2 regions of the Bacillus sp. 41-22 genome follow, and region 2 is predicted to be linked to the other one. Evidence: riboswitches for the same ligand, from Rfam matches in the RefSeq annotation. Region 2 holds a riboswitch; the other holds the start of a gene.

Region 1 (16,847 bases), 200 kb from region 2:
TTAGAACAACACGAGTTTGATCGTTCTGTGCGTCTTTTAAAAGAAGCTGGTGAACTTGGTTTACTAGGCGCTGACGTACCAGAAGAGTACGGCGGAATTGGTCTTGATAAAGTAAGCTCAGCGTTAATCGCAGAGAAATTCTCGCGCGCTGGTGGTTTTGCAATCACTCACGGTGCTCACGTTGGTATCGGATCGTTACCAATCGTATTATTCGGTAACGAAGAGCAAAAGAAAAAATATTTACCACTACTTGCAACTGGTGAAAAATTAGCGGCATACGCATTAACTGAGCCAGGTTCAGGATCTGACGCATTAGGTGCAAAAACAACTGCACGTTTAAATGCAGAAGGTACGCATTACGTATTAAATGGTGAAAAACAATGGATTACAAACTCTGCATTTGCTGACGTATTTATCGTATACGCAAAAATAGACGGTGAGCACTTCTCAGCATTTATCGTAGAGAAAGACTATGCTGGTGTATCTACAAGCCCTGAAGAGAAGAAAATGGGTATTAAATGTTCTTCAACTCGTACGTTAATTTTAGAAGATGCGTTAGTACCGAAAGAAAACCTACTTGGTGAAATCGGTAAAGGCCATATTATCGCGTTCAACATTTTAAATATCGGTCGTTATAAATTAGGTGTTGGTACAGTTGGATCTGCGAAACGTGCAGTAGAAATTTCAGCACAATATGCAAATCAACGTCAACAATTCAAACAACCAATCGCTCGCTTCCCATTAATTCAAGAGAAACTTGCGAATATGGCAGCGAAAACATATGCAGCTGAAAGCTCTGTATATCGTACAGTAGGTTTATTCGAAAGTCGCATGAGCACATTATCTGAAGAAGAAGTAAAAGACGGTAAAGCAGTAGCAGCTTCTATCGCTGAATATGCAATCGAGTGCTCTTTAAATAAAGTATTCGGTTCTGAAGTGTTAGATTATACAGTAGATGAAGGTGTTCAAATTCACGGTGGTTACGGATTTATGGCAGAGTACGAGATTGAAAGAATGTACCGCGATTCTCGTATTAACCGTATTTTCGAAGGAACGAACGAAATTAACCGCCTAATCGTACCAGGTACGTTCTTACGTAAAGCGATGAAAGGTGAATTACCATTACTACAAAAAGCACAAAAATTACAAGAAGAGTTAATGATGATGATGCCAGAAGAAGTAGGCGATGAGCCATTAGCACTTCAAAAATATTTAGTAAAGAACGCGAAGAAAATCGGTTTAATGGTAGCTGGATTAGCAGCTCAAAAATACGGTAAAGCATTAGATAAAGAGCAAGAAATTCTTGTGAATATCGCTGACATTGTAAGCAATCTTTACGCAATGGAATCAGCTCTTCTTCGTACAGAAAAAGCAATTAAAACAACTGGTCTTGAAAAGAATAAACAAAAAGTGTTATACACTGAAGTATTCTGCCAAGAAGCATTCAACGAAATCGAAGCAGATGCGAAAGAAACACTTATCGCAGTTGAAAATGGCGACATGCTGCGCATGATGTTATCATCATTACGTAAATTAACTCGCCACACACCACTTAACGTAATTCCGAAGAAGCGTGAAATTGCTGCGAAAATTTTAGAAGATGAGCGTTACACAGTTTAATAGATAAGAGAGAACCAGTGGCCTGTTGGCTGCTGGTTTTTTTATCGATGGATTCTTGAGAAGGGCTGTTTTACATATGTATTTGTAAACGGATTTTTTTAATGGAGGTAAAGGAGATGAAGTTAATAAGAGTAGGAACAGTTCATCAGCTCGCATTTTTACCGCGTCTCTTTCCAATTAACTGTTACTTTGTCGAAGAAGAAACAGGATTAACTTTAATTGATGCTGCTTTACCATTTTGTGCAAAGAAGATTTTAGAAGCGGCTCGAAAAATAGGGAAACCGATTACGAATATCGTTATTACACATGCGCATGATGACCATATAGGAGCACTTGATGCTATAAAACAAGAATTGCCGAATGTTCCGGTCTATATTTCTAAAAGAGATGCAAGTTTACTTGAAGGAGATTTGTCACTGCAACTAGGGGAACCAGACACGCAGGTAAAAGTAAGTGTGTCAAAAAGGATAAAGACGATTCCAGATATTCTTCTTCAAGAGGGAGATCAAATAGGTTCCCTTGTAGCGATTGCAGCTCCAGGTCATACACCGGGATCAATGGCGTTTTTAGACATGAGAAATGATGCACTCATTGTTGGAGATGCATTTCAAACGAGAGGCGGGATAGCGGTAGCGGGGCAATTGAAGTGGCTTTTTCCGTTTCCTATGTTTGGTACTTGGGATGCAGAAGTTTCATTAACAAGCGCTCAGAAATTGCTGGAGTATAAGCCGTCTATATTGGCGACGGGGCATGGGAAGATGATTAAAGATCCGTTAGTGCAAATGCAGAAAGCGATTGAAGAAGCGGAAAGGAATTTAATGAGAAAGAGCCTCAAATAATTTTGAGGCTCTTTTTTGCTAGACGATATTTTTTTGTAGGCTTTAGAAATGTATATATCGCTAATACGAAGTTGAAAAACATAAATACGAAAGGGTCTTGGCTTGGATTCGGATCATAATTTTTTTGAGTGTTTGTAAGACATTCTAGTGGTATTTCTAGATGTCTTTTTTTTATGAATATGATTTAAAAAGAATCAAATAATAAATGGTGAATGAACAAAGAAAGGTAGGAGTATTTTATGCAAAACTTAACAGAGCTTGAAGTGGAAAATTTACGTCATTTAATTGGTGGTCATGCGACGATTATTAACAAATTGGACCAGTATGCACAGGCTTGTACAGATCCACAGCTAAAGCAAATGCTACAAAAGGATGCACAAGATGCACGAAATACGAAACAGCAATTAATGACTTTTCTAGGATAGGAGGAAGAGAGAAATGAATGAAAAAGATATGGTAAATGATTATTTAGCAGGGTTAAACTCAAGTTTAACAAGTTATGCAAATTATATTTCTCAGTCTGATAACGAACAGTTACATCAAACGTTAATTCAAATTCGTAATCAAGATGAGATGCGTCAACGTAATATGTATGAATATGCAAAGCAAAAAAGTTATTACAAGCCGGCAGCACCTGCTAATCCAATGATTGTGCAGCAATTGAAAAGTCAATTAAGTGCGGAATAGTGTGATGAATGAAACGAGCGAATGGATTCGCTCGTTTTTTTGTTTGGTATATGTCAATAAATACATAATAAATATTTTTTCAGTTGTAACAAATATGACGAAAATTAAATATAACAATTCACAAAAAGGACAAAAACTTTGCTCAATATTTCACAAAGTATCCATGGTTTCTATCGTGAGAACCTCTATAATTAGGGGTGTAAAGAACGAAAGAAATAGACTACATGATCAATTAGGAGAGATTGCTATGAATAGAAACACAAGAAAAATTGCAATTATCGGTACTGGATTAGTTGGATCAAGCTGTGCGTATTCCATTGTAAACCAAGGGATTTGCGAAGAGCTATTGTTAATTGATATAAATCATGAACGTGCAGTTGGAGAAGCGATGGATTTATCGCACTGCATTAACTTTACAAATACAAGAACAAAAGTATATGCCGGAAGCTATGAAGACTGCAAAGATATGGACATTGTTATTATTACAGCAGGACCAGCGCCGAAGCCTGGACAAAGTCGTTTAGACACTTTAGGAGCCAGCGCTAAGATTATGGAGGGTGTTGTTGGCGGCGTAATGGAAAGTGGATTTGATGGCATTTTTTTACTCGCATCGAACCCAGTTGACATTATTACATATCAAGTGTGGAAGCTATCTGGATTACCTAGAAATCGTGTGATTGGTACAGGTACATCACTAGATTCTTCTCGCTTAAGAACAATTTTATCTGAAATGTTACATGTAGATCCTCGTAGTATTCATGGGTATTCATTAGGAGAACATGGTGATTCTCAAATGGTTGCTTGGTCTCACGTAACTGTTGGTGGAAAACCGATTTTACAAATTTTAGAAGAGAAAAAAGACCAATTTGGTGAAATAGATTTAGATGAAATTGTTGAGAAGACTGCAAAAGCTGGATGGGAAATTTATAAGCGCAAAGGAACTACTTATTACGGAATCGGAAATTCTTTAGCTTATATTGCTCGCTCAATTTTCAATGATGATCACCGTGTTATCGCTGTTTCAGCTATTTTAGATGGTGAATATGGCGAATACGATATTTGTACAGGAGTACCAGCAATTATTACTAGAGATGGTATAAGAGAAGTGGTAGAACTAAACTTATCAGAAGATGAAGAAAGTCGCTTTGCAAAATCAAACGATGTTTTACGCGATTATATGAAAACAATTGGTTACTAAATTATAGGAGAAGGTGAAACAAATGAAGGAATATATAATGTCTCGTGTGTTTAAAGCTTCTGCCGGAATCGCACAGGGTATTTTCGTATCCCTTGGAATTGGTTTACTGATCGAAAATATAGGAAGAATTGTTGATATACCATTACTTATTACAATCGGAGTCGTTGCAAAATCACTTATGGCACCAGCAATTGGAGCCGGGATTGCCTTTATGCTCGGTGCAAACGGACTCGTAATTTTCTCAGCGATGGTAGCTGGAGCAATTGGAGCAGGTTCCATTTCAATTACTGAAGCTGGTCTCATCATTAAAACAGGTGAACCAATCGGTGCATTATTAACAGCGACTTTAGCAGTTTATATTGGTAAACGATTAAGCGGAAAAACTGCTTTAGATATGATGCTCGTTCCATTTGCAGCAATATTAGGTTCTGGTTTAGTCGGTATTTGGTTAGCTCAAAATATTAGCCCAGTTTTAAATGCAGTTGGAGCATTCATTAAAGATAGTTCAGCTGGTAGCCCGTTCGTCGCTTCTATCGTGATTGCTGTAGTTTGGGGACTGTTACTTATCTCTCCAGCTTCATCAGCTGCGTTAGCGATAGCGCTTAGCTTAGACGGTGTTGCAGGTGGTGCAGCACTTGCAGGATGTGTTGCTCAATTTATCGGATTCTCTGTTATTTCAGCGAAAGAAAATAATTTAGGTGGCATATTAGCCCAGGCACTTTGTACTCCAAAAGTGCAGTTACCGAACATTACTAAAAATCCAATGATTCTCGTCCCAACTGTCGTCGCCAGTGCAATAGTTGGCCCAGTATCGGCACTAATTTTCCAACTGGAAGCAGGAAAAGAAATTGCAGGTCTTGGATTAAGCTCTCTTATCGCACCAATTAATTTAATTTCCAGCCAAGGGTGGGAAGTTGTCCCAGCGATGGTAATCACTTATATCATCATTCCAGTAGCTGTTTCTTATATACTGTACATTGCTCTTAAAAAAGCAGGTCGTATTCATTCTGGTGATATGACTGTACCGCAATCTTAATTTGAAAATCTCCTTAATATAGAGAAAAGCAGACTGAAGCCACAGTCTGCTTTTTTACATTTTTTGATTTTGTTTTACTGGAACACGTACGGTTTCTTTTGCTAATAATAGCTGAACACCAAAGTATAGTACGCTTGCAAGCATCATTCCAGAAATGGCGTCTACAAATGCATGCTGCTTCGTAAATAATGTTGATAAAATAATAAGCGTACCGAAGAAAGTAAGGATGTAATATTCCAAAGTATGCTGTTCTCTACGCTTAAAGGCAGCTAACATAATTACAAATGTCGTAAGGACATGAATGCTTGGGAAACAGTTTACTGGTTGATCAATACTATAAATATAGCGGACTAGTTCGGAAAATACATCTGTTCCAACGACGGTTGGGCGTGGTACAGTTGTCTGCCAAAAAAAGTAAATCGAAAAACAAGCAAGTTTTCCAAGAATTACACTACTTAAAGTGACATAATATTGCTTTCGATCAGCAAAACAGTAATAAATAAGTGCACCGTATAAGTATGGAAACCAAAGTAAGTAAGGAATAATAAATGCTTTCACAAATGGAATCCAATCATCTACTACAGTTGTGACATCTACTGCGTGAACAGTAGATTTATTTAATACGTCGTAAAGGGGACTTACGAGTACGAGTAGAAGTATATAACTTAACGGAAGAAGAGATGAAAGTTTAAATTTCTTCATGATAATCTCCTATGTTTTAGTAATGTAAATAAATTCAATTGATTATAATATAGAAAATCCAATTGGGCTATCGATTTTACTTACATTTTCTTGAATTCACCTTACATTTTTGTCACTTGACTTAAAAGAGGGGGAGGGTGCTATATGAAGCGTTCACTGTATTTCTTAGTTTTTATATTGTTATGCCTAGTGAGTACTGGGTGTGCAAAGGATAAAGAAGGAGAGAATTTAGAATATAACGGGAGAGCACTCGTCATTGGAGTTGTTGGTGAAAAGCCGAAAGATACATTTAGAAATATAAAGTTTGAAAAAGTGAAGTTAGAGGAATTGGAAAAGAAAGCTAAGGAAGTGGATGGTTTTCTAATAATGAAAGATCACTTTCAAGAAGCCTCAACAGAGCAGTATAAAGATGTATTTTCATCGCTAAAGAAACCAGTATTTTTTATTGGTTTACAAGATAAATCATATTCAACTTTTATTACAAAAGGGATAGAGTATAACAGTGCACGAAAAGATGTAAATGCTATGTACGCGCAAGGTTTTGCAAATATTGGAAGTGGCGAAGGGCAACAATGGGGAGTAGGTTTATTGAATGGTGGAAATACAGAAGAAAGTATTCATAATATGTATATAGTAGTATTTCAAACCATTTCGGACTATTTAAGTCGATGATGAAGGAGCCTGTAAAAGGACTTCTTATTTTTTAAATAAAGTGAAACTTTAATCAGTGGGGGGTGTCCATCCCCCACTGATTATTAGCCCGCACCAATCGGGCTTTTACGGGCAGTTATCTCCCACCTAACTTCCTCGCATTTGCCGAATTTCGAGGTGGGAGTCTTACTGCCCGCAAATAGCGGGATAAACGTTTGTTTAAGATATATGTTCGGTATAGAAAATCATGTATTCCAAAGGTGATATAGAAAAACATGAAATTAATCAAACGTTTGTTTAAGAGGTATGTTCGGTATGGAAGAATTCATGTATTCCAAAGGTTGGGGTAGAAAAACATGAAATTAATCAAACGTTTGTTTAAGGTATATGTTCGGTATAAAAGAATCTACGTATTCTGAAGGTTGAGGTAGAAAAATATGAAATTAATCAAACGTTTGTTTAAGATATATGTTCGGCGTGGGATGAGAAAAAATTTTTAAAAAATTATATATTTATTTTTTCTTAATAAATGGCGGAAAAATAAGAAAAATTAGCAGGATTATTAAAAATTATCACGAAATAAGTAAAAGTTTAGCGAATAATCGTTTGAAATAATAAAATGTTTTCTATATGATAAAGGTAAAGGTTAGTAAAAAAGTAGGTGAATTTATGACAGTAACATTTTATTCATATCCAAAATGTGGCACATGTCAAAAAGCAAAGAAATGGTTTGAGGCAAACGATGTAGCATATGAGATGATTCATATTGTTGAAAATCCACCGTCAAAAGAAGATTTACGTAATTTACATGAGAAAAGTGAATTACCATTAAAAAAATTCTTTAATACAAGTGGAATGCGTTACCGCGAACTTGGTTTAAAAGATAAGTTAAAGGATGCAAGCGAAGACGAAATGTATGAGCTTTTAGCATCTGATGGCATGTTGATTAAACGTCCAATTGTAACAGATGGAACGAGTGTAACACTTGGTTTTAACGAAGAGCAGTTTGAAAGTGTGTGGAAAAAGTACCAATAAGGTATTTTTACATAATTAATACATTCACTGGAGGTACAGTCATGAGCATTCCAAATAATTTACGTTACTCTGAAGAACACGAATGGGTAAAAACAGAAGGTAATGCGGTTGTTATCGGTATTACTCATTTTGCGCAAGGTGAGTTAGGCGATATCGTATTCGTTGAACTTCCTGAAGTAGGTGCAACAATCCAAGCTGACGAGCCATTCGGAAGCGTAGAATCTGTTAAAACAGTTTCTGAATTATACGCACCTGTAAGTGGTAAAGTTGTAGCAGTAAACGAAGAATTAAGTGACCAACCAGAACTAGTTAACGAATCTCCATACGAGGGTGCATGGATGGTTAAAGTTGAACTTTCTGATGCAAGCCAAGTTGAGAAGTTATTAACTGCAGAAAAATATGCAGAAATGACAAACCAAGACTAATTATAGTCGAAGAAAAAGGACAGCCTTTGTGCTGTCCTTTTTTATGTTGTGTACATAATGAATTTAAAAACATATATATTAATTATTATGTAGGAGAACGTTTTTGAAAAACTTTTTTCATGTAGGCTTCATGCTGAGCAAGCCGCTTGAGCTTTTCTTTTGCAAAAATAAACAGGAAACAACATGAAAATAACGAATATACTATATACTAAGTTAAAGGTTGTATAGTATATGGTGATCGGGTGATGACATATGATTTATGTGGAAAAAGTCATTATTGTAGAAGGTAAATCGGATAGAAGAAAGATTGAATCTATTATTCGTGAACCAGTGGAAATTGTTTGTACAAATGGTACAATTGGTTTGTCGAAAATGGATGAGCTCATTGATCAATTTTTTGATAAGGACGTATATGTGCTAGTGGATGCTGATGATGCAGGAGAAAAGTTAAGGAAACAATTCCGAAAAGAATTTCCGCAAGCAGAGCATATTTATATTGATCGCTCGTATCGCGAGGTGGCGACTGCACCTTCTTCACATTTAGCAAATGTATTATGGGGAGCAGACATTGACGTTTATACAGAATATTTACGGTAAGGAATGATAGAAGTGATTGATTGGACAGGTGCCGAAGCTACAGCCCTAATAGGAAATGAAGAAAAAACAGTGTTATATGTGTATACACCAATGTGTGGAACATGCCAATTGGCAAAGAAGATGTTAACGGTCGTTGAGATGACGATTGAAGATTTGAAAATTGGAATGTTAGATTTAAATTATGCCCCGCATTTAGCGAAAGAGTATGGGATAGAAAGTGTACCGTGTTTACTTATTTTTGAAAATGGGACACTGATGAAGAAAATATATGCATTTCATTCGGTTGAATATTTATATACGGAATTAAAGTAGGCGGCAAAGTTTTTGCCGCCTCGACATATTTCTTGGGAAATATGTCGACATGCGTGATAGATACAGTATTTGTCGAGCGAAAATAACAGGATTGCCCTTTAATAAGAGGGAATGGTATGTAATAGAAAGTGATATGAGGGATGTGGTTTAGGATGAAATTATATTCTTTGCTTCAATCATTTGTAAATTACGCTAATGGTCAATATCATTTAGAACCGCTTTTAAGGCAAGGAGAAAGAACTGTTAATTTTCGTTTTGGAGATGAATGCTGTTCGTTACAAATTTCAAGAGATTATATAGAACTTTTGAAAGAGGCGAGAGGAACGGAACAAATCGTTTGTTTAGAGGAAGAGGATGTACAAAAGTTAGTGACTGGAAATATGAGGTTGCAAAAGTTAATGAGTGATGGACGGGTACAATATTCTGGAACGTATCGAACGATGTTATTAGTTGAATCGATGTTTCATATATGTAAACCGATGTCAGTCGGAGCTTAAAATTCTGAAGTTTCTTTTTTTACGAAAATTTCTGTTGACAGAGCGTGTGGATATTGATACAATTCAATTCATAAAATATAGACAATTTCATAAATTTTAAATCAGACGAAAATTTAATCTGATTTCTCTTATTAAGAGAGGTGGAGGGACTGTGCCCTGTGAAGCCCGGCAACCGTCAACTTATGTTGAAATGGTGCCAATTCCTGCAAAGCAAATGCTTTGAGAGATGAGAGAGAGGGATAATGTTGTTATATACGCATATAAACCTTTCTGCTTCTCTAGAAGCGGAAAGGTTTTTTGTTGTTTGAATGCGGAGGACATTCAAATAATAAGAGGAGCTATAACGATGGACTACACGCATGAAAAATAAAAAAATGCGGAGTCTATCCAAAGTTTTATGAAATCTAGCTCCAGCGGCTAGAACAGTCGGTCGTTTCATCCCTTCCTATGAGGCAAAAAGCGCCTCTACGTCTGGGATTCCAACGCCCTCTTGTTCTAAGCGAGCCGCTTGCGCTTTTTATTTAAAAAAGGGGTGAACATCATGATCTTATTAGAAAATGTAAAGAAAATATATAAGGCAAAAAGCGGTGATGTCACTGCTGTAGATAACGCCAACTTAAAAGTAGATAAGGGTGAAATATTTGGTGTTATTGGATATAGTGGCGCTGGGAAAAGTTCGTTAATCAGATTGTTTAATCAGTTAGAGAAACCAACTTCTGGCCAAATTACAATTGCGAATCGTGTGATTTCAGCGATTACTGGAAATGAACTTCGTAAGGCAAGACAAGAAATCGGAATGATTTTTCAGCATTTCAACTTACTTTGGTCACGAACTGTGCGTGAAAATATCGCATTCCCACTTGAAATTGCAGGTGTCGATAAGGCGGAGAGAAGAAAACGTGTCGATGAGTTAATTCATCTTGTTGGATTAGAAGGAAGAGGAGACGCGTACCCATCTCAGCTAAGTGGTGGACAAAAGCAGCGCGTCGGGATTGCAAGAGCGTTAGCAAATAATCCACAAGTACTTTTATGTGATGAAGCAACGTCAGCTCTTGATCCGGAAACGACAGATCAAATTTTAGATTTATTGTTAGATATTAATAAGCGTCTCGGCTTAACAATTGTATTGATTACGCATGAGATGCACGTTATTCGCAAAATTTGTAATCGAGTTGCTGTAATGGAAAAAGGGAAGATCGTAGAAACGGGTCCAGTACTTGACGTATTCCGTAATCCACAGCAAGACATTACAAAACGATTTGTACAGCAGTTAACTGATTCTGAAGATACAAATGAAACGATTGAAAGTTTAATAGAAAAGTATCCAGATGGAAAAGTAATTCGTTTGCAGTTTGTCGGTGAAGCGGTAGAAAGACCGGTACTTCAAAGGTTAATGCAGCGCGGTGATATAGAAGTTAGCATTTTGCAAGGAAATATCGCGCAAACGAATAACGGATCTTACGGAAGTTTAGTCGTTCATTTAAATGGTGAAGAAACAGCGATCCAGCAAGCAATAGAAGGGATTCATCAAGATCAAGTAGAGCTGGAGGTGATTGCACATGGATAAGTTAATCGCAAATATTGATTGGAATCAAATGTTAGAAGCAACTGGTGAAACGTTATATATGACGGCAATCGCAGCACTTGCCACATTTGTTTTAGGACTTATTTTAGGACTATTACTCTTTATGACAGCGAAAGATAATTTATGGGAAAATAAAGCGATTAATACGGTGATTGGAGCGTTCGTAAACATTTTCCGTTCTATACCGTTCATCATTTTAATTATTTTATTAATCCCGTTCACAAAGATTCTTCTTGGAACAATACTCGGAGCGAGTGCAGCGCTGCCAGCTTTAATTATTGGAGCGGCACCATTTTACGCGAGAATGGTTGAAATCGCGCTTCGTGAGATTGATAAAGGTGTAATTGAAGCTTCAAAAGCGATGGGAGCAAAAACAAGCACAATTATTTTGAAGGTGTTAATTCCAGAATCGTTACCAGCGTTAGTATCTGGTATTACGGTTACGACTATTGCTTTAGTAGGCTATACAGCAATGGCAGGTGTTGTTGGTGCTGGTGGTCTTGGAACACTTGCTTACTTAGAGGGATTCCAGCGTGGAAATAACGATGTAACAATCGTTGCGACAATTTGTGTATTACTCGTTGTATTTTTAATTCAGTGGATTGGTGATAGTTTAACGACTCGAATAGATAAAAGATAATGAAAACAGGGGGATATTTCAAATGAAAAAATTATTACTTACAGCACTTATTTCAACTTCAATTTTTGGGTTAGCTGCTTGTGGCGGGAAAGATAAAGATGAAAAGAAACTTGTTGTTGGTGCTTCTAACGTACCGCACGCTGAAATTTTAGAAAAGGCAAAACCGTTACTTGAGAAAAAAGGAATTGAGCTAGAAATTAAAAAATTCCAAGACTACGTATTACCAAATAAATCGTTAGCGGATAAGGAATTAGATGCAAACTACTTCCAGCACATTCCGTATTTAGAAAAAGAGATTAAAGATAAGAAATATGATTTTGAAATAGCAGGAAAAATTCATTTAGAACCGATTGGTGTGTATTCTCAAAAATATAAGAGCTTAAAAGAACTTCCAAACGGGGCGACAATTATTATGAGTAATTCTGTTACTGATCATGGTCGTGGTTTAGCAATTTTACAAAAAGAAGGCATTTTAAAAATTAAAGACGGAGTAGAGCCAGTTAAAGCAACTCCAAAAGATATTGCGGATAATCCGAAAAACTTAAAGTTCAAAACAGATATCGAGCCTGGTTTATTGCCACAAGTGTATAACAATAAAGAAGGCGATGCGGTTCTAATTAATTCTAACTATGCAATTGATGCGAAATTAAACCCAGAAAAAGACGCGATTGCAATTGAAGGAAATGATTCTCCATACGCAAACGTAGTAGCTGTTCGTAAAGGCGATAAAGATAAAAAAGAGATTAAAGCTCTTATAGAAGTACTGCATTCTAAAGAAATTGAAGACTTTATTACTAAAGAATATAAAGGGGCAGTTGTTCCTGTAAAAGAATAATTGCGGAAAAAGGGCTGGTGTATGCCGGTCCTTTTTTTACTACATAAATATAGGGGAGAAAAGGGGACATCATATGAAAAAGATTCTATTGTCAGTTGTTACAGCACTGTCTGTATTTACATTAGCTGCTTGCGGGGGGAAAGATGAGAATAAGCTTGTCGTTGGCGCTTCTAATATACCGCACGCTGTTATTTTAGAAAAGGCACAGCCAATATTAGAGAAAAAGGGCATTAAGTTAGAGATAAAAAAATTCCAGGATTATGTTTTACCAAATAAGGCATTAGCTGATAAAGAAATCGATGCAAATTATTTTCAACATATCCCTTATTTAGATAAAGAGATTCAAGAAAAAGGATACAAAATTGTAAATGCAGGAAAAATTCATTTAGAGCCAATGGGCATTTATTCTAAGAAATATAAAAGCTTAAAAGAACTTCCAGATGGCGGAACAGTTATTATGAGTAATAACGTAGCGGAGCGTGGCCGTATGCTCGCATTGTTACAAAAAGGCGGCGTTATTAAATTAAAAGACGGTGTAGATGTTGTTAAAGCAACAGTAAAAGATGTTGTAGAAAATCCGAAAAATTTAAAGTTTAAAACAGATGTAGAACCTGGACTTTCACCCAAGCTGTACGAAAACAATGAAGGTGATGCTTTATTTATTAATTCAAACTACGCAATTGATGCGAAATTAAATCCAACAAAGGATGCAATTGCAATTGAAGGATCAGACTCTCCTTATGCAAATATTATCGCAGTTCGTAAAGGTGACGAGAAGAAAAAAGAAATTAAAGAGTTAGTAGACGTATTGCATTCAAAAGAAATTCAAGACTTTATCAATAAAGAATATAAAGGTGCTGTACTTCCAGTAAATGAATAGGTGCTGGGAAGGACTGGGAATAACCCAGTCCTTTTTTCTTTATATATATAAGAAGAAAGGTGTATCATAAGAGGATGTAAAGGAAATACTTATATACATTTGTGAAAAAATTGTTACATTTTCTTAGTGTTTGCGATATCATTTTATTTGATATAAGATTAGAATGAGAATAAAATGAGAATATGAACGTTTTAGTAATTTTTAAAATGTATATAGAGGATTAATGGAGGTATTGAGATGGCTGGTTCTACATTAACGGTTAAAGACTTACACGTATCAATCGATGGCAAAGAAATTTTAAAAGGTGTAAACCTTGAAGTAAAAGGTGGAGAAATCCACGCAATTATGGGACCTAACGGAACAGGTAAATCAACTTTATCTTCTGCGATTATGGGTCACCCAAAGTATGAAGTAACAGAAGGTAGCATCATCATCGACGGTGAAGATGTATTAGAAATGGAAGTAGATGAGCGTGCGCTAGCAGGTCTATTCTTAGCAATGCAATATCCAAGTGAAATTAGCGGAGTAACAAACGCGGACTTCTTACGTTCTGCAATTAATGCACGTCGTGAAGAAGGCGATGAAATTTCTCTTATGAAATTTATCCGTACTTTAGATAAAAACATGGAATTCCTAGAAATGGATCCAGAAATGGCACAACGTTACTTAAACGAAGGTTTCTCTGGTGGAGAGAAAAAACGTAACGAAATTCTTCAATTAATGATGATTGAGCCAAAAATCGCAATCTTAGATGAAATCGACTCAGGTCTTGATATCGATGCATTAAAAGTTGTATCTAAAGGTATTAACCAAATGCGCGGCGAAGAGTTCGGCTGCCTAATGATTACGCATTACCAACGTTTATTAAACTACATCACTCCAGACTTCGTTCACGTTATGATGAACGGTCGTATCGTTAAATCTGGTGGCCCTGAGCTTGCACAACGTCTAGAAGCTGAAGGTTACGACTGGATTAAAAAAGAATTAGGTATTGAAGACGAAACAGCAGAGCAAGAAGCGTAAGAGAGGAGCATAAACATGACAATCGGTACATTACCTTTCGATCAAGAAACAATCCGTCAGCGCGCAAGCGAAGTAAACGAAGCTGCTTGGTTGACTGAGTTCCGCTTACAAGCTCTTGCACAAGCAACTGAACTTCCAATGCCAACGCCTGATAAAACGAAAATTGAAAAATGGGACTTTATCGGAAAAGGCGACGCTGCTAAGCAAGAGCCTGTAAGTTCTTTAACAGAGCTTCCAGAAGCAGTGAAAAACTTAATCGATGAAAATAACAGCGTATTAGTACAACGTACTGGTACAACTGCTTTCGTTTCTTTAGCAGACGAAGCAAAAGAAAAAGGTGTTATTTTTACAGACATCGTAACAGCTGCAACAGAGCATGCTGAATTAGTACAAAAGTACTTAATGAAAGACGGCGTGAAAGTAGACGAGCATCGTCTAACTGCACTTCATGCTGCATTAATCAACGGCGGTGCATTCGTATATGTTCCGAAAAACGTTGTTCTTGAAACTCCACTTCAAGCTGTATTCTTAGTAGACGGCGAAGAAGCTAACGTATATAACCACGTATTATTCGTAGCTGATGCGAACAGTACTGTAACATATGTAGAAAACTACGTTGCAAATGAAAATGCTAAAGGTATTGCAAATATCGTAGCAGAAGTAATCGTGGAACAAGGCGCACAAGTGAAATTCGGTGCGGTTGATCTATTAGCAAAAGACGTAACAACTTACGTTAACCGCCGCGGAATTGTTGGACGCGACGGCCGCATTGATTGGGCTCTAGGCCTTATGAATGACGGAAATACAATCTCAGAGAACGTTACGAACTTAATGGGCGACGGATCATATGCTGATACAAAAACAGTAACAATTGGTCGTGGTAACCAAACACAAAACTTTACAACTAAAGTTGTTCACTTCGGTAAACACTCTGAAGGTTGGATTTTAAAACACGGTGTACAAAAAGATAGTGCAACATCTATCTTTAACGGAATTGGTAAGATTGAACACGGTGCATCTAAATCAAATGCACAACAATCTTCTCGCGTTCTTATGTTAGATGAGAAAGCTCGCGGTGATGCAAACCCAATTCTTTTAATCGACGAAGATGATGTAATGGCAGGTCACGCAGCTTCAGTAGGCCGCGTAGATCCATACCAATTATACTACTTGATGAGCCGTGGGATTCCAAAACGCGAAGCAGAACGTTTAGTCATCCATGGATTCTTAGCACCTGTAGTAAATGAGCTTCCAATTGAAGGAGTAAAGGCACAGCTTGTTGAGGTAATTGAAAGGAAAGTTCGCTAATGAATATTCATGAAATACGCAAACAGTTTCCAATTCTTGATCAAAAAGTGAACGGCAAACAACTTGTTTATTTCGATAGTGCAGCAACTTCTCAAAAACCAATTCAAGTCATTGAAACGTTAGAACGTTATTATAAAGAATATAATTCTAACGTGCATCGCGGTGTTCATACGCTCGGTACGAAAGCTACCGACGCGTATGAAGGTGCACGTGAGAAAGTTCGCAAGTTTATTAATGCGAAATCAATGGAAGAGATTATTTTCACGCGCGGAACGACAACTGCATTAAATACAGTAGCAGCTAGCTATGGTCTTGATAATGTAAAAGAAGGCGATGAAATCGTCATCTCTTACATGGAGCACCATAGTAACATCATTCCGTGGCAACAAGTTGCGAAGAAAACTGGTGCAACTTTAAAATACCTTCCGCTTCAACTAGACGGTACAATTTCTTTAGAAGATGTTCGTCAAACAGTTACACCGAATACAAAAATCGTTTCTATCATGCACGTTTCTAACGTACTTGGAACGATTAACCCTGTAAAAGAAATCGGAGCAATCGCACATGAAAACGGTGCAATCATGATCGTTGATGGAGCACAAAGTGCACCTCATATGAAAGTGGATGTACAAGATTTAAACTGTGATTTCTACGCATTATCTGCTCATAAGATGTGCGGACCAACAGGTGTCGGCGTATTATATGGTAAGAAAGAATTGCTAAACAATATGGAACCAATTGAATTTGGTGGTGAAATGATTGATTTCGTAGACTTACAAGAGTCTACTTGGAAAGAGCTTCCGTGGAAGTTCGAAGCAGGTACACCGATTATCGGTAATGCAATCGGACTTGGTGCGGCAATTGATTTCCTAGAAGAAATCGGTCTTCATAATATTGAAAAGCATGAACATGAATTAGCGCAATACGCTTTAGAGAGACTATCAGAAGTAGATGGCGTTACAATTTATGGTCCAAAG
Region 2 (16,847 bases):
TATATTTCCAGCTCCAGCAGTTACATACGGAATAACGTTAGAATCAATTCCTGGAGAACCTGCTATACGTTGAAACCCAGCATTCGTCCCTTGAAAAACAATACTTTTCGCTGTTGAACTACCAGCAGGTCCAGTAGTCCCGGTAGAACCAGTGACTCCGGTAGTTCCGGTAGCTCCGGTAGAACCAGTGACTCCAGTAGAACCAGTAGCTCCGGTAGAACCAGTGACTCCAGTAGAACCAGTAGCTCCGGTAGAACCAGTGACTCCGGTAGAACCAGTGGCACCAGTAGAACCGGTAGTTCCGGTAGAACCAGTAGGACCACCTTCTACCAATACGATATAATCTTGAGACACATTCGGAAATCCTTGAGGTGCATCTATTTTTACAACATAGCCGCTACTCGTGTAAGTGACAACTTGTCCCGTTTTATAGTTAGGAGCGGCTGCTAGACTAAAAGCGGTAGTACTTTGCAAACCGGCCCCGGTAGACCCGGCATTGCCAGTAGGTCCAGTAGCACCAGTGGGTCCAGTAGCGCCAGTAGGTCCAGTACTGCCGATAGAACCGCTGTTGCGTCTACCGTCACAACTAAAGCAATTGCGTTGGTACATATATTATCTCCTTTCTATATTTTTGAAAATCTAGTTTTAAAAGTAGAACTACTATATATATATTGTAGATTCTATATTTTGTGTGGTGGATCGTATTGTGTATATAGATTTTAAAAATAGGGGAGGTGTTATTAGTTTTATAACCACCAGGTCTCCTGCGGAATCAACTACATCAAAATTCTCTTTAAACCAATCATACATCAATGTCTCTTTCACTAAATATTCAGAGGCAGAGTGTGACAAACCGATGAGTGACATATTTGTTTCTTTCGCATAATCCATAATGAGTGAGTATTTATGCCTACCATAATCATTGTCGATATGGCAATGGATTTCTCCTGTAATAAATGATTAAGTTATTGTTCTATTTCTTTTAAGGCTGGCATGTTTGATAATCCTCCTTAAGATAGTTCTTACTTTGTTAGTTGTTTTTGTTTTTTATGGAAAAATAAGAAGCGGATAGGAAACAAATAAAACCTAGAATCCAGCCAATAGAAGGAGAATAGGGAAGTATATGTTGTAATACCATTCCGCTAGAAATAAAAAAGCTACCTAATAGACCTAAGAAAATGAGATATCGTTGTAGTTTGAACATCAGTGATACAACCTCCTTTATCACGCATTAACTGCCCGTAAAAGCCTGATTGGCGAGGGCTAATAATCAGAAGGGGATGGATACCTCCCTGATTAAAGTTTCACTTTATCACATATATTTTATAGTAGTCTTAATTTTCCGCATATAAAATTCAAGAAAAATGGTGGTACAATATATAAATGATACGAGAAGAGAGGATGTAGGTTAACACATGTACGTTACTGTAACAGAGGCAGCATATAAAAAGATTATGGATACGATTCCAAGTGAAACGAAATATATAAAGTTATTTTATGATAATGAAGGTTGCGGTTGTGTTATGAGCGGGATTATTGATTTAGTAGCCGTTTCAGAGAAAGATGAGCGCGATGTAGATATCGAATCAAGCGTACTAAACTTTATTGCAGATCGCACAAAGCTTGTATTTATGGATGATAAATTAACAGTTGATTGGCATGAAGTTGGAGGAACTTTCCAGCTGAAGAGCCCAAGCCAGTTTTATAATCCGAATATGAAGTTACATGTTCGAGTATAATGAAGAGAGAAGGAGTATATAATATGCTCCTTTTTCTTATGGATTTTTTCACATAATGAAATGTACATATAGTTGAATTTTCTGTATAATTCTCTTTGCGGAGGGGGTTGCGCATGAAAAGATGGGGAATTGAGTTATCAATTTTAAGTGTCGTTATTATTTGGGGGATTAACTATACGATTGCGAAATATGGACTTTTAGAATTTACAGCAATTGAGTTTACTGCAGTTCGAATGATGACAGCAGCACCACTACTGTTATTACTTACGTTCTTTATCGAAAAGTCACTTTATATGGAGCGAAAAGATATACCAAGATTAATCATCGTTAGCGTTGTAGGTATTGTACTGTATCAAACGTTATTTATGGAAACTGTAAAATACACATCCGCTACAAATGCTTCTTTACTCATATCTATTTCACCTATTTTTACAACTTTATTTGCGATTTTCTTGAAACAAGAAAAATTTTCTTCTCGAAAGTTAGTTGGTTCCATGATTGCCTTTATTGGTGCTACATTAGTTTTAGTAGCGGGGCATTCACTCGCTAGTTCTTTATACGGAAATGGGATTGGACTTATTACATCAATATGTTGGGGACTTTATCCCGTTTTAGCAGGGCCGCTTATTAAAAAATACTCAGCATTACGTGTTACTGCATGGTCGACATTAGTTGGAGCGATTCCGCTCTTATTGTTAAGTGGTCCACATGTATTTGTCATGCCATTTCACATTACACACGGAATGACACTATTTGCTTTACTATATTCTATTTTCTTTGTAACAGTATTCGGTTTAGTCATGTGGTATGTTGGTGTTCAAAAAATTGGTGCGTCACATACGATGGTATATATGTATATTACGCCGCTTGTAGCTGTTTTATTTGCAGCTGTATGGGCAAATGAATATGTATCGTTTCAACAAATAATTGGTGGAATCATCATATTCTTCGGTCTATGGTTTGTGAAATCAGAGAAAGTAGAAGCTAATTCTATCGTGCAAGAACCTATATCAAAATAGGAAAACAGATCACCTATGATCTGCTTTCCTATTTTTTTATTTTTGGTAAAAATACGAGGAATAAAATGGCAGTAATAAGTGGGATTAAATTAAGAAAAGGAATGCGGAAGAGTGTAATAAGAATAATACCTGGAAGAAGAACACCGAGGACAGCATAGAAAATACTATGTTTTTTCGTGTACCAATACAAGGAAAGTCCAATAAGTGCAGGAACAATGAGATGAATGAGAGCCATTAAAAAATAAATCATTAGACGCCCCCTTTATTTATGTGCTTATTACATCATATCCGTATGTTCATAGATTGATATCAATTTTTTCATAATTGGACGAAAATGTTTTGAAAAACGTCACATTTATGAGGGATTCTATATTAGAAATCTTGTATAATATTATTTCCTAAAAGCATTTTAACAACATAAACATACCGTTTATGTTGTTTTTAATTTGAATGAAATAGATTTTAAGTAGTATGGACTCGAAAGAAATGAGTTATACAGCTTTTGTTGGATAAATATAAAAAACATTGAAGGGGAGTACAGCATGATTAGTTTGTCATTAAAATCGTTTAAAGTTCAATCATATTATCTACTAGGTATTCTGTTATTAGGCTGGATGTTAACACCGTTTTCAGCACATTTTCTAGGTGCAGGAATTGGACTTATTGTAAGCATGTATTGTGTTTGGATTTTAGGAAGGCGTATCGAAAAGCTTGGAGATAGTATAGTAAAGAAGACGAAAGCGCCGACGCTTGGTATGTTTAATCGCTTTGCAGCTGCAATTTTGGGTGCTATTATCATGTACGAAATTGAGCATCATATGGTAATGTGGGCATTTGCAGTAGGTATTCTGGGTGGTTATTTCTTAATCGTTATTAATTTAGGGTATTATAGTATGAAGGATGAGGAAGAATTAACGAAGGGCTGAAAAAGATGAAAAGCCTCTTTTTAGATGGAATAGAGGATCCAGCGGTGGATAGAAGCGGTTAGGGCCTTTTTTAGCCACATGCGGTGCGAAACCAGAAGGAGCAAGTGAGCGAGAGATCTCTTTATATTTTCAAAGCCTTGATTTGTATGTGTGAAAATCCGAGTATATCAATTGAAAATTAGGTTTGGAACTTTTTTAGATGGAATAGAGGATTCGGCGGGGGATAGAAGCGGTCAGAGCCTTTTTTAGCCCCATGCGGTGTGAAACCAGAAGGATGTAGTGAGTGGGAAAATAGTTTATATGTTCGAAGCCGTGATTTATATATATGAAAATCTGGTTATTTAAATTGAAAATTGGCTTACTCTGGAATAAGGGATCCGGCGATGGATAGTACAACAGGAAGCGTAACTTTGTATAAAATATAGGTTTCCGCTTCCAATAAGTTAATATGAAATCACTTAGTAGTATGACTCTTAGGTTCTTTAAAAAAGTTGGATACAATACAACAAACTATTCCGATAATTAGAATAATGTATTTTATCGTTTCACTTGTATGCTCAAATAAATTAACGTTAAGCATTACAAGTCCCCAAAACATTTGAATCGCTCCATAACTGAATAAAATTTTTCCTGTACGAGAAAAATTTTTCATGGGTCTCACCCTTTCCTTTATATGTAAAATATATCATAGGAAACTACAAACGAATGATTATAAAATGAATTTTCTGTAAGTTTATGGGTATTGGTATGCAATAGATGAAGAGATTAAAGTTTCACTTTATATAAGATATAGAAAGAAGCTTACGTTTTTAACGTAAGCTTCTTTTTTATGTAAGTGTGTGTAACCGTTAAGCCGCATTGGGTTTTGTCGGTGAGTACGCGGAACTTTACGGTTACACGACACTTATTCATATGAGTAAAAGGGTTATTCCAACAGAAAATTTGTAATTAAGCGATTGGACCGCCTAAGTTAATAATAGCTTCAGAAACGCTGTCGAATTTTTTGAAGTTTTCTTTAAATTCGTTTGCAAGCTCAATTGCTTTCGCCTTGTAAGCATCTTTATCAGCCCAAGTTTGTTCAGGCATTAATACTTCATCAGGTACACCTGGAACATGACGAGGTACTTCAAGGCCAAAGATGTCGTGTTTTGCAGTTTCAGCTTTAGCAAGTTCACCGCTTAGTGCTGCTTGAATCATTGCACGAGTGTAACCTAAGTTCATACGTTTACCAACGCCGTATTCGCCACCAGTCCAGCCAGTGTTTACTAAGAATACTTTCGCATCATGTTTCTCGATTTTTTCACCAAGCATTTCAGCATAACGAGATGCATCAAGCGGTAAGAACGGTGAACCGAAGCAAGTAGAGAATGTAGCTTGCGGAGATGTAACACCGCGCTCTGTTCCTGCTAGCTTACTAGTGTAACCGCTTAAGAAATGGTACATAGCTTGCTCTTTTGATAACTTACTGATTGGAGGCAATACGCCAGATGCATCAGCAGTTAAGAAAATAATTGTATTTGGATGTCCTGCAACACTTGGCAGTACGATATTGTCAATCGCATGCATAGGGTATGCAGCACGTGTATTTTCTGTTAAAGTAGTATCGTTATAGTCAGCGATGCGTGTTTGACCATCAATGACAACGTTTTCTAAAACTGAACCAAATTTGATTGCATCGAAGATTTGTGGTTCTTTCTCATGAGAAAGGTTTACACATTTTGCATAGCAACCGCCTTCAATATTGAATACACCGTTATCAGACCAACCGTGCTCATCGTCACCGATTAATTTACGGTTTGGATCAGCAGATAATGTTGTTTTGCCTGTTCCAGATAAACCGAAGAATAGTGCTACGTCGCCTTCTTCGCCTACGTTTGAAGAGCAGTGCATAGAAAGAATGTCTTGTTCAGGTAGTAAGAAGTTCATAATAGAGAAGATTGATTTTTTCATTTCTCCAGCATATTCTGTACCACCGATTAGTACGATACGTTTTTCGAATGAAACCATAATGAATGCTTCAGAATTTGTACCGTCAATTGCTGGATCTGCTTTGAAGTTTGGTGCAGAAACAATTGTGAACTCTGATTCGTGAGTTGCTAATTCTTCTTCATTTGGACGAATAAATAATTGATGTACGAACAAATTATGCCATGCATATTCGTTAACAACTTGAATTGGTAGGCGATAGTTGCGATCAGCGCCAGCAAATCCTTTGAAGATGAATAACTCTTCTTTTTCTTTTAAGTATTCTAAAACTTTTATATATAATTTATTAAAATGTTCTTCAGAGATCGGTTGGTTCACGGCTCCCCAAGCAATTTTGTCAGCAACCGATGCTTCCTTCACAATAAATTTATCCTTAGGAGAACGTCCTGTGTATTTTCCTGTTGAAGCAGAAACGGCACCAGTAGAAGTTAATTTCCCTTCGTTTCGCATTAATACTTTTTCCACTAATTGCGGAACACTTAATTGAATCTGTGCATTGCTTCCGTTCAATAATTCATGTAAACCAATTTGGACATTCACAGTACTCATATTTATATACCATCCTTTTCATTTAATGAAATATTTCTCGTAATCCCCATCAATAGTATAACACAATTATATAAATAATGTATACTATTTATTTATTTTTGTTTGTGTGAATGTATCATTTCCCTATTAATATTTCATTCTATGGGTATTGAGAAAAACTTTCAGGAAAATGTGAATATTAATTGACAAATGAATATCATTTCTTTAGTATAGGTTGGGACGGATACTCTCTTATCCCGAGCTGGCGGAGGGACAGGCCCGATGAAGCCCAGCAACCTCATTTGTAGTGGTAAATACAGGTGAATAGGTGCTAAAACCTGTGCGAGGCTAACGGTCTCGAACGATAAGAGCAAAGGGCAAAAAGCAGTATGCAAGTAGCAAATTAAACCTTTCCTCTATGTTAAGTAGGAAAGGTTTTTCTGTATGCTTGTGTGGGAGAATAAATGTATGTCGCAGTTTGTGGCAAATTAAGGATGAGTTCCGTACAATATATACAATTACTGTAGGGAGGTTTACCACATGACAAAAAAACGTCATCTGTTCACATCTGAGTCTGTAACTGAAGGACATCCAGATAAAATTTGTGACCAAATTTCTGATTCAATTTTAGATGCGATCTTAGCAAAGGACGCAAATGCACGTGTAGCTTGTGAAACAACTGTAACAACTGGTTTAGTATTGGTAGCGGGGGAAATTACGACTTCTACTTACGTAGATATTCCAAAAATCGTTCGTGAAACAATTCAAGGCATTGGTTACACACGCGCAAAATACGGATTCGATGCAGAAACTTGTGCAGTTTTAACATCTATCGATGAGCAATCTGCTGACATCGCTATGGGTGTTGACCAAGCACTAGAAGCACGCGAAGGTCAAATGACTGACGCTGAGATTGAGGCAATTGGTGCGGGAGACCAAGGTTTAATGTTTGGCTTCGCATGTAATGAAACACAAGAATTAATGCCACTTCCAATCTCGCTTGCTCACAAATTAGCTCGTCGTTTAACTGAAGTACGTAAAGATGACACATTAACATACTTACGTCCGGATGGAAAAACGCAAGTTACAGTTGAGTATGATGAAAATGGTAAACCTGTACGTGTGGATACAATTGTAATTTCTACACAACATCATCCAGATGTTACGTGGGAAGAAATCGATCGCGATTTAAAAGAGTACGTAATTAAAGCTGTAGTTCCAGCAGAATTAATGGATGGAGAAACGAAATTCTTCATTAACCCAACTGGCCGCTTCGTAATTGGTGGACCACAAGGTGATGCTGGTTTAACAGGACGTAAAATCATCGTTGATACTTACGGTGGATACGCTCGCCATGGCGGTGGTGCATTCTCTGGTAAAGATGCAACGAAAGTTGACCGTTCTGCAGCATATGCAGCTCGTTATGTTGCGAAAAACATCGTAGCAGCTGGTCTTGCTGACAAAGCAGAAGTACAACTTGCATACGCAATTGGCGTAGCACAACCAGTATCAATTTCAGTTGATACATTAGGCACTGGTAAAGTATCTGAAGACGTATTAGTAGAACTAGTTCGTAACAACTTCGATCTTCGCCCAGCTGGTATTATTAAAATGCTAGACTTACGTCGCCCAATTTACAAACAAACAGCAGCTTACGGCCACTTCGGACGTACTGATGTAGATCTTACATGGGAACGTACAGACAAAGCAGCTACTTTAAAAGAGCAAGCTGGTCTATAATATATGAAAAAAAGCTTTGCGCTGTGTGCGCAAAGCTTTTTTTATTTGGTTTTATCCCGCATTAACGGGCAGTAAGCCTCCCACCTCAAAATTCGGCTGTAAAGCAAAAAAGTTAGGTAGGAGGCTAACTGCCCGTAAAAGCCCGATTGGTTCAACTAATAATCAGTGGGGAAGAACAAAATCCCCACTGATTAAAGTTTCACTTTATTTACTACTTGAATGCAAGAACTACAATAAACTTCCCCGTCTAGCTCAATATACTTCTTCATATTTGTCATACCACTTGCCGGAAATGGCATATGAATCCACGCTTTTTCATACGTTTGTATTTCCTTTTCACATGATTTACAAAGGATTGGTTTCTTACGGAACATAGACGGTCAGCCTTTCAGTTGACGCGCTTTTCCTGCGCAAAAAGCACTGCTCATTAAAAATAGCGTTGCGAATATAATACTCACTAATGTAGCGTATGGAATCGCGCCTTTTAAGGAAAAGCCGACAGTGATGGAAGCAACAAATAAGAGGATGAATGTTGTTGTTAATTTTTTGTATAGTTCCATAGTGAGTGAACCTCCAAATTATTTTGTAATTTAAAATGAAATCTACTATGTAGAAAATATAAGGGGATTTAAAGAGTAGCTAATGGTGTGTAGTCCAGGCGTATAAGAAAGTATATTTTCCTTTTTGTGGTCGTATATACTTATATTGTATCACGGTGCATCATTGGCTTCATACATAATTGTGTAAAGATATGTATGATAAAATGAAGAAAAGTCTTTAAGAAAGGAAAGATGAAAAATGAGTGTAACTGAACATAAAAAACAAGCTCCAAAAGAAGTGCGCTGCAAAATCGTGACGATTTCCGATACACGTACGGAAGAGACGGATAAGAGCGGACAACTATTACATGAATTATTAAAAGAAGCAGGACATAAAGTGACCTCTTATGAAATTGTGAAAGATGATAAAGAAAGTATCCAGCAGGCTGTGTTAGCTGGTTATCATAGGGAAGATGTTGATGTCGTGCTAACGAATGGCGGAACTGGTATTACGAAACGTGATGTAACGATTGAGGCAGTGTCAGTGTTATTAGATAAAGAAATTGTTGGATTTGGTGAGTTGTTCCGTATGATAAGTTACTTAGAAGATATCGGAAGTAGTGCGATGTTAAGTAGAGCAATCGGTGGTACAATCGGGCGTAAAGTTGTCTTTTCGATGCCAGGGTCTAGCGGAGCGGTTCGTCTTGCGATGAACAAGTTAATTTTACCGGAATTAGGTCATATTACATTTGAGTTGCACCGTCAATGAGTAAGTGTGCTGGAATTGTATTAGCAGGAGGTATGTCGAGCCGATTCGGTGAGCCGAAAGCGTTAGTAGGCTGGAAAGAGAGTACTTTTATTGAGCATATTGTGAAAGTAATGGAAAGCGCTGTGCAAGAAATTGTAGTCATTAGTCATTCTGATATAAAAGAGAGAGTAGAGCAATTAGTACAAGTTCCAGTTATAGAAGATATGTCGCACTATAAAGGAAATGGGCCGCTTGCTGGAATTGTATCAGGAATGGAATATATAGAAGCAGATTGGTACGCTATTATGCCTTGTGATGCACCGAACGTTTCAAATGAATGGATTACCATTTTATTAGAGCAAACGAGCGATGAATATGATGCTGTTGTCCCTATTATTAATGGAAGAAAACAACCGTTACTTGCAGCGTATAATAACCGCGTGAAAGAAAAGATTTATGCTTTGCTTCAAGAAGAAAAAAGAAGTATGGGCCAGCTTTTATCACAATGTAATGTGAAATATATTGCTGGTGAAGATGTACAAGCGAATGTGGATTGGTTTATAAATGTGAATACGAAAGAAGAATATGTGCAGGCTCAAAAAGACCTTTCAAATGAATGAAAGGTTTTTTGATATACAGAAATTGGGGAACAATTGCTGTATAAAGGTATGTGAGTAAGTTGATTTTAAGGGGATTTCGTGAACTACCCGCCACTTAACGTCCTAAAGGAGTGTTTGAAGTGAGGGCTTCTCGGTTAATCATTACTTCTGATAGCTAACGAATTCGTCCTAAGACAGCCGAGCTAACTCCCTTGTTCCAAAGGTTATTTTATTACAATTTATGCTGACGCTAAAAGACGTATTGCTTCATTTTTGATATTGATGGCTGAGTTATAATCTCTATCGAGATTTACACCGCATATACAAGAATAGATTCGTTCAGACAATGTCAGACTTTTCACATTTCCACAGCTACTACATGTTTTTGTTGATGGAAACCATTTGTCTATTTTCACAAGTTGTTTTCCTTGTTCGTTTAGTTTATAAGTTAAGAAAGAAGTGAACATACCCCACCCATTATCAGCGACACTTTTTCCAAAATGAAGTGCTTGCGATATTCCTTTCATGTTTAGATCTTCAATAGCTACAACATCAAAATTGGCAGCTAACTTTTTAGACTCATGATGAAGAAAATTCTTACGTTGGTTAGCTACTTTCTCATGTAACGTAGCTACACGAATACGTTGTTTATTCCAACGTTCAGAACCTTTATTGCGTCTTGATAATACTCGTTGCGCCTTTGTTAATCGGTCTAACATGTTACGATAGAACTTAGGATAATTGGCTTTCTCATCCTCAGAACTGACGTATAATCTATCCATTGCAAAGTCTAATCCAACAACTGTTCCTACTTCTTTTTGTACAATCTCTTTTTCGTATTCAGTCAAGATTGACACATAGTATTTACCAGTAGGTGTCATAGAAATCGTACAAGACTTGATCATATAATCTTGTGGTATCTCTCTATGTTTTTTGATACGTACCATTTTCAGTTTTGGCAATTTGATATGACCATTAAGCAACAGAATATTACCGTTTACTACATTCGTTGTATAAGACTTTCTGTCCTTTTTACTTTTGAATGTTGGGAAGTTATTTTGACCACTAAAGAAATTCTTATATGCAGTTTGCAAGTGTAGTTGAGCATTTGCCAAAGCTAATGAATCAACTTCTTTTAACCACTCAAATTCTGCTTTATATTTCGCAGGGGTTGGAGGCTTTTGTTTCTTTAGTTGTTCCTTATCATCTTTGTATTTTTCGTACGCTTCTTTTCGCTCAGCTAACATTCTATTGTACACGAAACGTACACAACCGAAGGTTTTACGTATAAGATTTGCTTGTTCTTCTGTTGGATACAACCGGAATTTATATGCTTTATTCTGCTTTGTCATATCATTTCACCTCACTTTTTACCTTGATTTTCAATATATTTCTTTACTACGTCTATTGGCGAACTACCAGTAGTTAGTAAGCAAAAACTTCTTGACCAAAACATTTCTTTCTAAAGTTTTTTTCACTTGTGGAAAGTCTTTTTTGATTAGTTGAGAACTTGCACTTTTATAAGCATTAATAAATTTTGTCATTTCTTTTTAAGCGAGTAATTCTGATGCAGTGTGCTGAAGGACTTCTTCATATTGGTCAAGTAAGCCACGAAAGATCTCATCCCAGCTTTTTGATTTAGCATAAGACGAAGCTGCTATGCCCATTTGCATAAGCAGCTCTTCATTTTGCAATAAAGAATGGATGGAGGATAGAAAGGAATCTGTATCTTTTGGCGGACAAAGAATTCCCGTTTTTCCATCTGTAATAATATTTTTAACCCCGCCACTATTTGCACCAATGACAGGTGTACCGCATGCAAATGATTCAAGTACGACATTTCCGAACGTTTCAGTAGCTGATGGAAATACCATCATATGAGAACAAGCATATGCTTCAGCTAAATCCGTGCCTTGTAAATATCCAGTAAAAGTGACATTTGTTTTCGGAACAGCTTCACGCAAATTTGTTGCTAGAGGCCCGTCTCCAGCGATGAGCCAATGAATATCGTCACGTTCTTTGTTTGTCGTTTGAATAAGTGTTTGAAGAGTATCGATATCTTTTTCAGGAGCAAGGCGCCCGACGTAGGAAAGAATATATTTCTCTGTAATATTATATTTTTTTCGGAATAGGTCTTTATTGTAAGTTGGATGAAAGAGAGTACAATCTACACCACGTCCCCAAATATAGAGCTGTTGAAATCCTTTTTTCTTTAATTGATGTAATGTTTCAGGAGAAGGAACAAAGTTTTTTTGCATATGACTATGAAACCAGCTTAAATAGTTCCATAGCATATTGGAGAGAAATTCGATTTTGTAATAGCGTAAATAGGCGTCAAAATCAGTATGATAAGAACCGACAACTGGGATATTTAACTTTTTGGCATAATATAACCCACAAAGTCCCATATTGAAAGGCGTAGCGATGTGAATGATATCAGGTTTAAAGGCAAGAAGTTCCCGCTTAATGCGCGGAGTAGGAAAGGCAAAGCGACATTCTGGATATAATATTGTTAACGGGATACTTCTCATTTTGTTCACATTCGCTACGAAATTATCTTCTGCCGTATGCTGGGGGGCGAAAACAGAATAGGCGATATTTTCTTTTTGAAAATATTTAGTTAAACGTTCCAAAGTTTTCGCCACACCGTTGACTTGTGGTGTAAATGTATCGGTAAATATGGCGACTCTCATCATATCGCTCCTTTACATGAGTGGAATGAGTTGATAAAAAGAGATGATGCCAGAGCAAGTGCCAAGGCACATGCCTACAAATACATCTGACGGATAATGAAGCCCTAAATAAATACGGGAAATACCGACGCATAATGCTAACGGTAATAGAAAAGCAAGCAAGTTTGGATTATAGCAAATAAATGGAATGAGGACAGAGAAAACAGCCGTTGTATGTCCGGATGGAAAAGAATGATCTTTTAAAGGCTGTACTGGATATTTCGCATCTTGAATTGTTAAATAAGGACGTTTTCGTGGATACCATCTTTTTAATATTTGCACAGGAATATGGCTAATTGTTAAAGAAATAGCAGTTGCAATTGCAGCTTGATGCAAATTCCCTGTTGCGAAAATTAAAAAGAATAGGGTAAGTGCAATGGAAAAACTTGCACCACCGATATGGGTAATATTGCTGAAAAAGATGTTTAATGTTTTTTGATCAAAGTAGCGATTAATTCCTTTGAAGATGTAACATTCTATTTTATATAGTCCACTGACCTTCATGAGATTTTTCCTCCCTCATTTACATATATATGGAGTTATTAACTTCTATTTTAATAAGATTTTATTGAGGGGATAATAAGGTTTTGTAAAGAAAAAGTTAGATTTTTTCATAAAAAAAGCTGCCAGTCTTATGGCAGCGATAAAATCACTTTTGTAACGATTTATAATATTGTCCTTTTTCAACGTATTGTGTGCGGATACGTTCCATATCTTTACGGTCTTCTTCTGTTAATTCGCGAATGACCTTCGCAGGGCGACCGAAAGCTAACGTATTAGGAGGGATTTTCTTTCCTTGTGAAACGAGACTACCAGCACCGATGAAAGCTCCTTCACCAATTTCAGCGCCATCTAATATGATAGATCCCATTCCGATTAAAGCATCTTTTTCAATTTTGCAGCTATGTAAAATAACTTGATGCCCAACGGTAACGTCATCTTCTAAAATAAGAGGATACTGGGGGCTTTGGTGAAGTGTACATTGATCTTGTACATTTACTCTATTTCCAATTATCGTTGGTGATACATCACCGCGGATGACTGTATTAAACCAAATGCTAGATTCTTCGCCAATTGTCACATCGCCTGTAATGGTAACATAGTCAGCGATAAAAGCACTACTCGCAATTTTCGGATTTTTTTCTTTGTAAGGATATATCATGTAAAGCCTTCCTTTCCTAGAGACTAGTTTTAGTGTATCAAATTATGAGAAAGAGTGAAATGGAGGAGGTCCGTATGTGGAATTATGAAGCAGAGGAAGCGAAAGCTGTAGTCGTTATCGTGCACGGCGCAATGGAATATCACGGACGTTACGAAGCTATAGCAGAAATGTGGAATCATATCGGCTACCACGTTGTGATGGGAGACCTTCCATCACATGGAACGACTTCGAGAAATAGAGGACATATTGATTCATTTGATGAATACATAGAGGAAGTTAAATTATGGGTGAAAGAGGCAAGGAAGTATCGATTACCTATTTTTATATTTGGTCATAGTATGGGTGGTCTTATTGTCATTCGTATGATGCAAGAAACGAAGAGAGAAGATGTAGATGGTATTATTTTAAGTTCACCATGTTTAGGTGTATTAACTGGACCTTCTGCTCCGCTTCGAGCTGCCTCAAAAATATTAAATGTTGTTGCTCCAAAATTGCAATTTGCAACGAATCTTACAGTGGAAATGTCAACTCGTAATCATGAAGTGAGAGATGCGATGGAGAATGATTCATTGTTCTTGCGCAAAGTATCAGTACGTTGGTATAGTGAATTGATTAAGTCTATCGAAATTGCGCATAAAAAAATAGGCGATTTTCCAGACGTTCCACTCTTGCTAATGCAGGCTTGTGAGGATAAACTTGTAGATAAAATACGTGTCCGTACTTGGTTTGATAATGTTAAAATAAGTGATAAGGCTTTTAAAGAATGGCCGAATTGTTATCATGAGTTATTAAATGAGTATGAGCGTGATGAAATTTTGAATTATATTCAGTCATTTACTGAAATACGCATCAATAACATAATAGAAACAAATAAGTAAATTATTTGTACATTGAATAGAGGAGATGAAGGAAGAAGTGAACGTACCGAGTAATCCCATAACGCTCATGGCGAAAGTATACCGTGATGTGTTTCCGGTAGTACACCATGAGCTAGCGATGTGGAAAGAGCGTGCCTACCATATTCCGAATGACGAGCTTCATAGTCAGGCAATCGCAAGTATTGAGAATAAAACGTTTCATTGCGAGGGCGGTGGCATTTTAGCGCTACTAGCAAATGAACATCGTGAGGAATGTATTCGTTTTATCGTAGCTTATCAAACGATTAGCGACTATTTAGATAATTTATGTGATCGTAGTACATCACTTGACCCGAAAGACTTTGCGGCTCTTCATGAGTCGATGGTAATGGCATTAAGCCCTGAAGTTGAAGGGGGCGGTAACTATTATCGTTATCGTGATGATCAAGATGATGGTGGTTATTTAGATGAGCTTGTTGAAACATGTCAGGATGTTTTAAAGAAAACGAAGCATTATGATAAAATTGCTCCAATTCTTCATGAACTTGCTTGTTATTATTGTGATTTGCAAATTCATAAACACGTGAAGTTAGAAGAAAGAGAACCACGCTTAAAAACATGGTTTGAAGCGCATAAAGAAAATTTACCACCGATGAGTTGGTTTGAGTTTTCAGCATGTGCAGGTTCTACGCTTGGAATTTTCTGTCTTGTAGCATATGCATTTCATGATGAGTTACATGAAGAAGATATTGTGAAAATTAGACAAGGGTATTTTCCATACGTACAAGGACTTCACATTTTACTTGATTATTTCATCGATCAAGAAGAAGACCGTATCGGCGGAGATTTGAATTTCTGTAGTTATTATGAAAACGAGCAAGCTATATTAGATCGTATGAAACATTTTGTAGAAGAAGCAGAGAAGAGCATTGGTGATTTGCCTCATGCGAAGTTTCATCGTCTCATAAGCCGAGGATTACTTGGTATTTATTTATCAGATCAAAAAGTATCAGCGCAAAAGAATATGCACAAAATGGCACGGCGCATTGTAAAATACGGAGGGCTCACTTCACGATTCTTCTACTGGAACGGGAAGATGTACCGAAAGAAAATGGCGCAGTGAATAAGAAAACCACTCTTGTAGAGTGGTTTTCTTATTATGATTGTATTTTTGAAAATACATATATGAGAAGTTCAATTGCGAAAATAACTAAAACAGATAGTCCGAATAAAGGCATGACAGCGCCTAGTATAACCATCATGATAAAGAAAACGATTATGCTTTTCTTATCTCTTTGCTTTGGCGGTGCTGCTAATTTTCCTTTTGGCTTTCTTGCTAACCACATTTTTATTCCGTAATAAATGAGAAGTAATAAAGATAATGTCGTTAGTAAGCATAATATTTTATTTGGCCATCCGAATAAATGTCCTTCGTGAAGCGGGATACCGTAAGTAAACCATTGTGCAAATAATCCATAATCACGATAGTCCGTTTTGGAAATAAGTTCTCCGCTATATTGATCAAAATAAGCTGTTATTTCTTCATTTGGTGCGACATGCATACCCGTAATACCGGAACCGCTTGATTTCGAAACGGTGAATACACCTTTCGGATCAGCCGGTAGTGAGATAACATATGGCTTCTTTATTTCAATTCCTTTTTGTAATTCATCGACAGAAATTGCTTTTGGCTCATTTGAATTCGATTCAGGAGGAGCTTCTTTTCTAGTTGCCCACGGTAATTCTTTTACCTTCGATTCAGGCGGTGCCATATACAATGTCGGATATCCAATCGATTCATTCGACGATGCGATTTTATAAATTTGGTTCCCCATAAATCCTGACCATGGTAATCCAGATGCGACTAACAAAACGAGTGGAATTGTAAATATAATACCGATAATAGAATGACGTCGTTTTGCTTTTTCTCGCTTAGTGGATGCGGGTGTGTTTTTGAATTGGCGTATACTCATATACAATCCAGTCACAATTAAAAAGATTGTCCAGCATGCCGCAAGCTCTACAGTATAGTTGACGACAGTGCCACCAACTAAAAGAGAACTATGTAATTCCCGCATTATATTGGCAAAAGTTTCACTTGCATTTTGATCTCCAACAATTTGATTATTGCTATCTAAATACACATATTTTTGTTGCCCAGTATATTCATTTGCAATAGTAAGTCTCGTATTATAATCCCCATTAAACTCACTAATTTTCGCCACACTATAATGTGGATATTTTTTCTCTGTTAAGAAAAGCGAATCAGCCA

The links. A riboswitch is a leader RNA that binds a small molecule or an ion and turns the genes downstream of it on or off. The one in region 2 is predicted to bind S-adenosylmethionine.
Region 1: linked by a shared signal. The riboswitch ahead of LCF45_RS24645 (methionine ABC transporter ATP-binding protein) and the one ahead of metK (methionine adenosyltransferase) in region 2 are both predicted to bind S-adenosylmethionine.

Annotation. Positions count from the first base shown of each region.
Region 1 is NZ_CP084035.1:4,763,506-4,780,352, reverse strand. Features, by position in the region: gene LCF45_RS24710 (acyl-CoA dehydrogenase family protein) at 1-1,620, shown strand, start outside; gene LCF45_RS24705 (MBL fold metallo-hydrolase) at 1,737-2,459, shown strand; gene LCF45_RS24700 (hypothetical protein) at 2,699-2,884, shown strand; gene LCF45_RS24695 (spore coat protein) at 2,898-3,146, shown strand; gene LCF45_RS24690 (L-lactate dehydrogenase) at 3,394-4,344, shown strand; gene LCF45_RS24685 (PTS sugar transporter subunit IIC) at 4,367-5,380, shown strand; gene LCF45_RS24680 (phosphatase PAP2 family protein) at 5,435-6,082, opposite strand; gene LCF45_RS24675 (hypothetical protein) at 6,227-6,754, shown strand; gene LCF45_RS24670 (arsenate reductase family protein) at 7,403-7,768, shown strand; gene gcvH (glycine cleavage system protein GcvH) at 7,810-8,193, shown strand; gene LCF45_RS24660 (toprim domain-containing protein) at 8,446-8,790, shown strand; gene LCF45_RS24655 (thioredoxin family protein) at 8,794-9,102, shown strand; gene LCF45_RS24650 (hypothetical protein) at 9,255-9,599, shown strand; SAM riboswitch class I at 9,725-9,832, shown strand; gene LCF45_RS24645 (methionine ABC transporter ATP-binding protein) at 10,141-11,166, shown strand; gene LCF45_RS24640 (methionine ABC transporter permease) at 11,159-11,824, shown strand; gene metQ (methionine ABC transporter substrate-binding lipoprotein MetQ) at 11,847-12,659, shown strand; gene metQ (methionine ABC transporter substrate-binding lipoprotein MetQ) at 12,733-13,539, shown strand; gene sufC (Fe-S cluster assembly ATPase SufC) at 13,777-14,562, shown strand; gene sufD (Fe-S cluster assembly protein SufD) at 14,578-15,870, shown strand; gene sufS (cysteine desulfurase SufS) at 15,870-16,847, shown strand, end outside.
Region 2 is NZ_CP084035.1:4,563,172-4,580,018, reverse strand. Features, by position in the region: gene LCF45_RS23515 (collagen-like protein) at 1-609, opposite strand, end outside; partial or broken gene LCF45_RS23510 (hypothetical protein) at 747-960, opposite strand; gene LCF45_RS23505 (iron-sulfur cluster biosynthesis family protein) at 1,416-1,739, shown strand; gene LCF45_RS23500 (DMT family transporter) at 1,853-2,758, shown strand; gene LCF45_RS23495 (hypothetical protein) at 2,787-3,008, opposite strand; gene LCF45_RS23490 (ATP synthase subunit I) at 3,301-3,684, shown strand; gene LCF45_RS23485 (hypothetical protein) at 4,139-4,336, opposite strand; gene pckA (phosphoenolpyruvate carboxykinase (ATP)) at 4,633-6,219, opposite strand; SAM riboswitch class I at 6,448-6,569, shown strand; gene metK (methionine adenosyltransferase) at 6,739-7,938, shown strand; gene LCF45_RS23470 (hypothetical protein) at 8,130-8,312, opposite strand; gene LCF45_RS23465 (hypothetical protein) at 8,319-8,498, opposite strand; gene LCF45_RS23460 (MogA/MoaB family molybdenum cofactor biosynthesis protein) at 8,737-9,246, shown strand; gene LCF45_RS23455 (molybdenum cofactor guanylyltransferase) at 9,243-9,845, shown strand; gene LCF45_RS23450 (transposase) at 10,064-11,176, opposite strand; partial or broken gene LCF45_RS23445 (IS200/IS605 family transposase) at 11,188-11,371, opposite strand; gene LCF45_RS23440 (glycosyltransferase family 4 protein) at 11,375-12,517, opposite strand; gene LCF45_RS23435 (phosphatase PAP2 family protein) at 12,530-13,060, opposite strand; gene LCF45_RS23430 (gamma carbonic anhydrase) at 13,206-13,718, opposite strand; gene LCF45_RS23425 (alpha/beta hydrolase) at 13,793-14,596, shown strand; gene LCF45_RS23420 (tetraprenyl-beta-curcumene synthase family protein) at 14,634-15,698, shown strand; gene LCF45_RS23415 (PepSY-associated TM helix domain-containing protein) at 15,733-16,847, opposite strand, start outside.